Regions from separate parts of the Mucilaginibacter sp. FW306-07-L genome, predicted to be linked through region 3. Evidence: riboswitches for the same ligand, from Rfam matches in the RefSeq annotation. Region 3 holds a riboswitch; each other region holds the start of a gene.

Region 1 (3,138 bases), 140 kb from region 3:
CCGCGGCAAGCTGTTCAGCGTCGCTTAATTGCTGATGCGTGGTTGCCGATGGTTGGATGATCAGGGTTTTGGCATCGCCCACGTTAGCCAGGTGGCTTACCAGTTGCAGGTTATCTATCAGGGCAGAGGCATTAGCCTTATCGCCTTTAACCTCAAAGGTTAATACCGCGCCAAAACCATTACGCAAGTATTTTTTTGCAAGATCATGGTAAGGGGATGATGTAAGGCCGGGGTAGTTTACCTTAGCCACTAACGGATGCTGCTCCAGCCATTTGGCTAACTCAAGCGTATTATCAACATGGCGCTGAACGCGTAACGACAAGGTTTCCAAACCCTGTATCAGCAACCATGAATTAAATGGCGATTGTGACGGGCCAAAGTCGCGCAGGCCTTCAACCCGCGCACGGATGATGTATTGGATATTGCCAAACGGGCCGCCGATGCCAAATACATCATTAAATACCAGGCCATGATAACCATCGGACGGTTGGGTAAACTGCGGAAATTTGCCATTGCCCCAGTTGTAATTACCGCCATCAACAATAACGCCGCCAATGCTGGTGCCGTGTCCGCCGATCCATTTGGTGGCTGATTGTACTACAATGTGCGCGCCATGCTCCAGCGGGCGAAAAAGGTAACCGGCAGCACCAAAAGTATTATCAACTATTAAAGGCAGATCGTGCTTGTTGGCAACGGCCGCTATCTTTTCAAAATCAGGAATGTTAAATTCAGGGTTACCGATGGTTTCCAGGTAGATGGCTTTGGTGCCCTCGTTAATCAAGGCTTCAATGCTTTCTGCCGAATCGTTTTTGGCAAAACGGGCTTCAATGCCCAGCCGTTTAAACGATACCTTGAACTGGTTGTAAGTACCGCCGTACAAATATGGTGAGGTTACAAAGTTATCACCGGCTTGAAGAATGTTATTCAACGCTAAAAACTGAGCTGCCTGGCCTGATGCAGTGGCTAAAGCCGCAACACCGCCCTCTAATGCCGCTACGCGTTTCTCAAACACGTCGGTAGTAGGGTTCATCAGGCGGGTATATATGTTACCGAATTCCTTTAGCGCGAATAAGTTTGCGCCATGCTCGGCATTGTTGAAAACGTATGAGGTAGTTTGGTACAGCGGTACGGCACGTGCGCCCGTAGTGGCATCAACTTCCTGACCGGCGTGTAATTGTAAAGTCTCAAATTTAAGGTTCGTAGCAGACATGATTTTTTGGGATTAATTTATAAAAGGTTAATGTTTTGTTTGTTTAGCAACAGGATATAAGTATCCCGTTCGGTTACACGCGTACATACAGAAGTGGTTAGCGTGTTAATTAGTGTGGCTTAGCAGCAACACATGCGCATACAGCAACAACGGTTTAAACCATATTGATTATACTGTACTACGTTTTCGAGAATGCTAAATAAACTTTTCATTTGTTTGTTAATTTATATTTCCCGGGGTTATTCTTCCGGGGCAGGAATTGGCACCTTCTTCAGTTGCTGAAGGGTTGCCAGCGGGTATTTGAGCCTGTTCTCTCGCCGCTTCTTTATAAACCAAACCTTTTTGAGGGGAATGATCTTAAATATTTGCTGCCAAATATTGTTGCAAATGTATGTTAAAGATATTTATAAATCCAAATTTTATTTGTTTTAAACGCTAAAAACATTCCAAAGCCTGGTCAAGATCAGCAAAGAGGTCATCAACATGCTCCAGCCCGACAGATACCCGAAGCAGGTTGCGCGGCGTTTTGGTATCAGGCCCTTCAATTAACGCCCGGTGTTCTATCAGGCTCTCTACACCACCCAAACTGGTGGCCTGGGTAAATAGTTTGAGGGCATTAATTACCTTACTTGTTTCCTGCTGGCCGCCTTTAACTAAAAATGACAGCATCCCACCATATAAGCTCATTTGTGCCGATGCCAGTTCGTGCTGCGGATGCGAGGCCAATCCGGGATATAATACTTGCTCCACCTTATCATGACCTTCCAGAAAATCCGCTATTTGCTGCGCGTTACTTACATGCCCACGTACACGATAGGGCAGTGTTTTTATACTCCTTACCAGATAATAGCAATCAGCAGGTGAGGGGATAGCGCCGCCCATTTCCTGTACCTGACGTATCTTTTGCCACCAGTCGCTTTTTTCAGATGTTATTAATGCGCCGCCCATTAGGTCACTGTGGCCGCCAAAGTATTTGGTGCTGGAGTGCATTACCAGGTCGGCACCCAGTGCAAGTGGTTGCTGGCAGATAGGAGTTGCGAAGGTATTGTCGCATACCACTTTTATACCCTTGGCATGAGCTATGCTAACCACTTTTTTTATATCAGAAAGTTTTAATAACGGGTTTGATGGGGTTTCTATCCAGATAACGCCTGTATTTGGTTTTATGTGTTGTTGGAGAACTGTTTCATCGTTCACATCAATAAAATCAAACTCTAAGATACCGGCGAAAAGGTTTTTAACTTGGTTGCGCAGGCCGTGGTACATATCATCAGGCAAAATAATGTGCGTGCCCGGTTGCAGTGATTGAAATACCGCCATGCCCGCCGCGTTTCCGGATGAAAAAGCCGCGGCATCAGCGCCGCCCTCAAGTTGTGCCAAAACATTCTCTAACGATGTCCGGTTAGGGTTTGATGAACGACTGTAAATGTGGCCTGAAAGGTATTCGCCCTGTTCATCCTTTATAAATGTGGTTGAAAGGGTAATAGGCTGTATAACCACGCCCGAAGATTTATCAGGGTGATTACCGGCATGTATGGCGATGGTTTCAATTTTCATAGCAATATTTGTAGCGTACGGCGGTAAATGTACGTATTGATAAAAAACCTGAATAATGAAAAATGTAATATTAATGGTTTTAATAGCGGTTTCTGTTTTTGCATGTAAAGCCACTCGTATAACTAAGGATGATAACGCCATTGATCCTGAAAGCCTTAGCGGGCAGTGGGACTGGAAAAGAACAACCGGTGGCTTTGCCGGCGTAACCACAACGCCCGAAACCGCCCGGTATATATTACATATTGAGTTTAAGAACGGCGAATTGCTGTTTTACAAGAATAATCAGATTACGCAGCAATACCGTTATACCATCAGTAAAGGCCAAACCATCTTTTCAACTGATCCGTTATATATCATCAATCCTGATACAG
Region 2 (3,138 bases), 1.8 Mb from region 3:
AGGCGTGCATGAACCACGTACCGATTACTTCGCCACCGATTCCGGCGCTTTTCAGCAAGGTAATATGGCGGTGCTGATCGACGAATATTCGGCTTCGGCCAGCGAGATATTATCCGGCGCTTTGCAGGATCTGGACCGTGCCGTAATTGTGGGCCGCCGTTCATTCGGCAAGGGTTTGGTACAGCAGCAGTTTCCGTTTGATGATGGATCGGCAATAAACCTTACTGTGGCGAGGTATTATACACCTTCGGGCAGATCAATACAGAAATCTTACAGCCGTGGCATCACCAGCTATCGTAATGAGCTGGCCGAACGTATGCGTAAAGGCGAGTTGTTTTCGGCCGAGATGAGTTTGAATGATAGCGCGCTGAATAAAAGATCGCCATACCGTACCAGCAGCGGCAAGCGGGTGTTTAGCGGCGGCGGCATTATGCCGGATGTTTTTGTACCCGCCGATACCGCGCAAAGTACCCCGCTTATCATTGCGCTGACCGACGCGCAGGCATTTACTTCATTCGTGCTTGATAAAATGCAGCCCACGCTACGCTCCTATAACGTGGCGGATAACTTTGTTAATACCTACACGGTAACCGATGCCGAACTGGATAGCTTTATGCACTATGCTTCGGGATTGATGAAGCCGGTGAGCAAGGCTGATGTGGCAGCCAACGCACCTGCTATAAAAACACTGCTAAAAGCCTATGCCGCCCGCTTTAAATGGGGCGATAGCGCGTACTTTCAGGCTGTAAATAATAACGACAGCGCATTTAACAAAGCGCTGACAGCTATCCGCTAAAAACAGTTGCACATTATAAACTTATTGTGCAATTTTGCAACGCTTATGGAGAAAGACGGAGGGATTAGACCCTGCGATGTCTTAGCAACCTGTGCTTACAAGGTGCTACATTCTACTTAACCGCAACTAAGTGGTTAGGAAAGATAAGCGAAAGTCAGATTACAACACCCGACTTTTCGAGATAAGCTGTATTTAGATTTGAGCTATTAGACATGAGATTTGAGATAACTTCAACGTTATTCGATCCCATAAATTTATGATACCTCGAATTTTTGATATGCGATTTTAGATGTATGGAGGTTGCTCTCACATCTCAAATCTCCTATCTCATATCTGAACAAATGGACATTAGAGAAGAACTTAAAAAACGCATACTGGTTATTGACGGGGCAATGGGTACCATGATACAGCGGTACCAGCTTACTGAAGCCGATTTTCGTGGCGAACGTTTTGCCGCGCATCCGTCGGACTTAAAAGGTAATAACGACCTGCTTAACCTTACGCGGCCCGATATTATTAAGGCCATACATGCCGAATACCTGGATGCAGGTGCAGATATAATCGAAACCAACACCTTCAGCACGCAGCACATATCGCTGGCCGACTACCACATGGAGGAATTGGCTTACGAAATGAGTTATGAGGGTGCCCGTATTGCCCGTGAGGTAGCCGACGAGTATAATAAAAAAACACCCGAGAAACCACGTTTTGTAGCCGGTGCCGTTGGGCCTACTAACCGTACCGCATCCATATCGCCGGACGTGAATGATCCCGGTTACCGTGCCGTGAGTTTTGACGATCTGGCCGGGGCTTATTATGATCAGGTACGCGGTTTGGTTGATGGCGGCTCGGACTTGTTACTGGTTGAAACTATATTTGATACCCTGAACGCCAAGGCGGCCCTGTTTGCCATCCAGCGCTATGCGGAAGAAAGCGGTAAGCATCTGCCGATCATGATATCGGGTACCATAACCGATGCTTCGGGCCGTACCCTTTCGGGGCAAACGGTTGAGGCGTTCTGGAACTCCATTCGCCATGCCAATTTGCTGTCGGTAGGGTTGAACTGTGCTTTGGGTGCCAAAGAGATGCGGCCATACCTGGAGGAACTTTCAAACAAGGCCGATGTATATATTTCAGCCTATCCTAACGCGGGCTTGCCTAACGAGTTTGGCGCGTATGATGAAACCCCGCACGAAACCGCGCACCAGGTTGATGATTTCATAAAAGCCGGACTGGTGAATATAGTCGGCGGCTGCTGCGGAACCACGCCAGATCACATCAGTTGTATTGCCGAGCGAGCTGAGAAATTTGCACCGCGCCAGTTACCGCAGATTGAACCATACCTGCGCCTGAGTGGTTTGGAGGCGGTAACACTTACGCCCGAAACCAATTTTGTAAACGTAGGTGAGCGTACCAATATCACCGGGTCGCCAAGATTCTCGAAGCTGATTTTAGCTGAGGATTATGAAGCTGCCTTAACCGTTGCCCGTCAGCAGGTAGAGGGCGGTGCCCAGGTCATCGACATTAACATGGACGAGGGCATGATCGACTCGGAAGCCGTGATGGTTAAATTCCTGAACCTGGTAGCTTCCGAACCTGATATTTCCAAGCTGCCCATCATGGTGGATTCATCCAAATGGACGGTGATCGAAGCTGGCCTGAAATGTTTGCAGGGTAAAGGCATCGTAAACTCCATCTCGCTTAAAGAGGGTGAAGAAAAATTTAAAGAATACGCTCGCAAGGTGCAAAGCTATGGCGCTGCCGTAGTAGTAATGGCGTTTGATGAAACCGGCCAGGCCGACTCACTGGAACGCCGTATCGAAATATGTCAGCGCTCATACAACATACTGGTTAACGAAGTTGGTTTCCCTCCGCAGGATATCATCTTCGATCCGAATATATTAACCGTGGCTACCGGTTTAGAGGAGCACAACAACTATGCGGTTGACTTTATTGAAGCCACCCGCTGGATAAAGCAAAACCTGCCGTACGCCAAGGTGAGCGGTGGGGTAAGTAATATATCCTTCTCTTTCCGCGGTAATAACGTGGTGCGTGAGGCTATGCACTCGGCATTTTTGTACCATGCCATTAGCGCCGGGTTGGATATGGGCATTGTGAACGCCGGTATGCTGGAGGTTTATGAGGAGATACCCAAAGACCTGCTGGTACTGGTAGAAGATGTGCTGCTTAACCGTCGCCCTGATGCTACCGAACGTTTGGTCGAGTTTGCCGATACCATAAAAAGCAAAGGCAAAGAGATCATCCGTGATGAGGAATGGCGCAAGGAGCCGGTTGAGAAACGCCTGTCGCACGCGCTGGTGAAGGGTATTATTGAGTACCTG
Region 3 (3,138 bases):
GTAACTTCGCCAATAGGATGGTAGGTTAGCGCGCCATACCTTGTGGCCGAGCCAAGCTTAACCTCGGCAATGTTTTTTATGAGCAGGGGGGTACCCGCCGATGTGGTTTTTACCACTATGTTTTCAATGTCGGCAATGCTGCCGGCCAAGCCTTCGCTGCGGATGTATAATACAGTGGGTCCTTTTTCGATATATGCGCCGCCCGTATTCTGATTATTAGCTTGCAGGGCGTTAAACACATCAGTAATACTCAGCCCCATTGATTTTAGCTGCATGGGGTTAACCGCCACCTCATATTGTTTTAGTTCGCCGCCAAAGGTTGATATATCGGCAACGCCCTTGGTGCCCAACAACTGGCGGCGCACCAGCCAATCCTGTATGGTACGCAGATCGGCCAACGAGTATTTATCTTCATAGCCGGGTTTAGGGCGCAATACATATTGATAGATCTCGCCCAGCCCGGTTGATACGGGCGCGAGTTCGGGCTTGTTGGCGTTTTCATTAATGTCTATCTGTTGCAGGCGTTCGGTAACCTGCTGGCGTGCCCAGTAAACATCTACACCATCCTCAAATACTACGGATATAAGCGAGAGGCCGAACCTCGACAGGCTGCGGCTCTCTTTTAAACGCGGAATATTGCTAAGTGCCTGCTCAATAGGAAAGGTGATCAGGCGCTCTACATCCTGTGCGCCTAATGATGGTGCTGTGGTGATGATCTGTACCTGGTCGTTAGTAATATCGGGTACGGCATCAATAGGCAGGCGGCTAAGTTCAAATACGCCATAAACTATCCATAGCGCGGTGAAAATGCCAACTGCCAGTTTGTTTTTAACTGAAAACTGAATGATTTTATTAAGCATGATTTGCCTATTAAATGATACAGAACGGGTATAAATAATAGACTGATAGCATGCAATTAATGCAGGCCATCATATTTAATACCCGATTAAGAAATAAAAGGAGGCAAATCAGGCACAGGGCGGACGAAACAAAGCCGCTAAGGCAGGATCAGGAATAAAGCACTGCCTGTATAAAGGATATGGTTTGTTTAATGCTTCAAAGTGATTTTTGATGGTGATGCTGCGAACCATCGGTATAAAGAATACATGGGCGGAATGCACATCAAGCTTTTTAAAGGGTAGCTGCATGTCGCGCTCATTGTCGTTATCATTCAAATCATCGCCCCAGTAGTGCATGGAGAGGAATTGCATCAGGCTCACGCTATTATCACGCTGTTTATGTTCGGCAAAGTGCTCAAACAAAACGGGCAGCTTTAATAGCTGATGCAGCTCGGTGTTATCGGCGGCAATAAGCAAGAGCAATATGTAAACGCAAAATTTGTTCACTGTTGCAAATGTACGGCTTAAAGCAACTTGAGCCAAACCTTAAATAGCAATGATTTATATATTCAAAAAAATAATCTATAAATTCTATATGATTAGTAGAATATAATTATATATTTGCATCATAGTTCTTTTAAATACTTATCCAGAAAGACAGAGGGAAAGGCCCTATGACGTCTTAGCAACCTGTACAGCAATGTATAAGGTGCTAATTCCTGCCCGGTAACATGCCGGGATAGATAAGAAGGTGTATGTTCATACGCTCTTTCCGGATAAGTTAACTGTTTGAAAATTAATTTATAAAGGAAATATTATATGAGCATCTACTTTGATAATGCAGCAACCACCCGTATTGACGGAGAAGTATTCAACACCATTACTCCGTACCTTATTGATAACTTTGGCAATCCTTCATCAACCCATCAGCATGGCCGACTGGCAAAGCAAGCCATTGAACAATCGCGCGAAACCATTGCCGGTTTAATTAACGCCGATCCATCCGAGATCATATTTACCAGCGGCGGTACTGAGGCTGATAATACCGCTTTGTTATCAGGCGTGCGCCTTCAAAATATTAAGCATGTAATAACTACACCGTTTGAGCACCATGCTGTGCTTAATACACTGAAAGCCCTGCAATCATCCGGTGAGATAGAATTAAGCTTTATCAACATAGATAAGTTTGGCAACCTTGACCATGATCACCTGGAATATTTGTTGCAAAGCAAAGGACGGGCGCTGGTATCAGTAATGCATGCTAATAACGAAATTGGCAATATCAACCATATTGAACTGATCGCTGAGGAATGTTGTAGGCACAACGCTATATTTCATACTGATACCGTGCAAACCATGGGGCATTATAAACATGACCTTAAAACGCTTGGCGCGCATTTCATCGCGGCATCAGCACATAAATTTCATGGGCCTAAAGGCATAGGGTTTTTATACTGCCGTGATGGTGTTGGACTGGAAAAATTAATTCATGGCGGCTCACAGGAACGCCGCCTGCGCGCCGGTACCGAAAATATACCCGGCATAGTAGGTTTAGCCAAGGCGCTTGAAATAGCTTACAGCCATATTGATGAACATGCGGCCTATGTACTATCGCTTAAAAACAGTATGCTACAAGGGCTGAGCGAGTTGATACCCGGTGTACAGTTTAATGGTAACTCAGCCGATGCCGGTAAAAGTTTGTATACGGTATTAAGTGCTGCCTTTCCGCTTAACTTCGCTAATGGTAACCTGATCGGATACCTGGATGATAACAATATCTCAGTTTCAGGTGGCAGTGCCTGCTCGGCGGGTTCAGCATCGCATGTGCTGCAGGCTATAGGGGCTGATCCATCAAAACAAACCATCAGGTTCTCTTTCAGTAAATATAATACTGCTGCCGAGGTAGAACATACGGTTAATCTACTGGCTGCATTGCGTAATTCGCAGGCGGCTTAATTGAATAAAAATAGTCGCGTGACCGAGAGGAGAGGTGGGGGTCTGCAAAACCTTATACGGCAGTTCGAATCTGCCCGCGACGTCGATGCTTAACAGGTGGAAGAGTTAGTTTATTGTTAATAAAGCAATCAATTTGAGCTGGTTATACACCACTATGTTTAAAGGCAATTAAACAATTGTTAAGAAATTCAATCCCCGTAACAATGATTTTCTGATCTCGTTTACAGAGATAAATCTATCAACAGAATGCATTGCCAAAAGAGGAAGAGAAAATTTGTGAAGTATCCGTATGGCTCCGGAAACAGCACCTTTATAATATATGTAGGTGTTGTAATGCTTGCGG

The links. Region 3 has a riboswitch for S-adenosylmethionine ahead of AC3WJC_RS09150 (cysteine desulfurase family protein). Riboswitches for the same ligand answer to the same signal wherever they lie in the genome.
Region 1: linked by a shared signal. The riboswitch ahead of AC3WJC_RS08530 (O-acetylhomoserine aminocarboxypropyltransferase/cysteine synthase family protein) and the one ahead of AC3WJC_RS09150 (cysteine desulfurase family protein) in region 3 are both predicted to bind S-adenosylmethionine.
Region 2: linked by a shared signal. The riboswitch ahead of metH (methionine synthase) and the one ahead of AC3WJC_RS09150 (cysteine desulfurase family protein) in region 3 are both predicted to bind S-adenosylmethionine.

Annotation. Positions count from the first base shown of each region.
Region 1 covers NZ_JBYSXI010000001.1:1,943,763-1,946,900, forward strand. The annotation lists gene AC3WJC_RS08530 (O-acetylhomoserine aminocarboxypropyltransferase/cysteine synthase family protein) at 1-1,210, opposite strand, end outside; SAM riboswitch class I at 1,432-1,544, opposite strand; gene AC3WJC_RS08535 (trans-sulfuration enzyme family protein) at 1,646-2,767, opposite strand; gene AC3WJC_RS08540 (hypothetical protein) at 2,823-3,138, shown strand, end outside.
Region 2 covers NZ_JBYSXI010000001.1:266,747-269,884, forward strand. The annotation lists gene AC3WJC_RS01185 (S41 family peptidase) at 1-796, shown strand, start outside; SAM riboswitch class I at 837-946, shown strand; gene metH (methionine synthase) at 1,138-3,138, shown strand, end outside.
Region 3 covers NZ_JBYSXI010000001.1:2,088,478-2,091,615, reverse strand. The annotation lists gene AC3WJC_RS09160 (CusA/CzcA family heavy metal efflux RND transporter) at 1-860, opposite strand, end outside; gene AC3WJC_RS09155 (hypothetical protein) at 969-1,346, opposite strand; SAM riboswitch class I at 1,482-1,589, shown strand; gene AC3WJC_RS09150 (cysteine desulfurase family protein) at 1,659-2,795, shown strand; tRNA gene AC3WJC_RS09145 (tRNA-Cys) at 2,808-2,878, shown strand.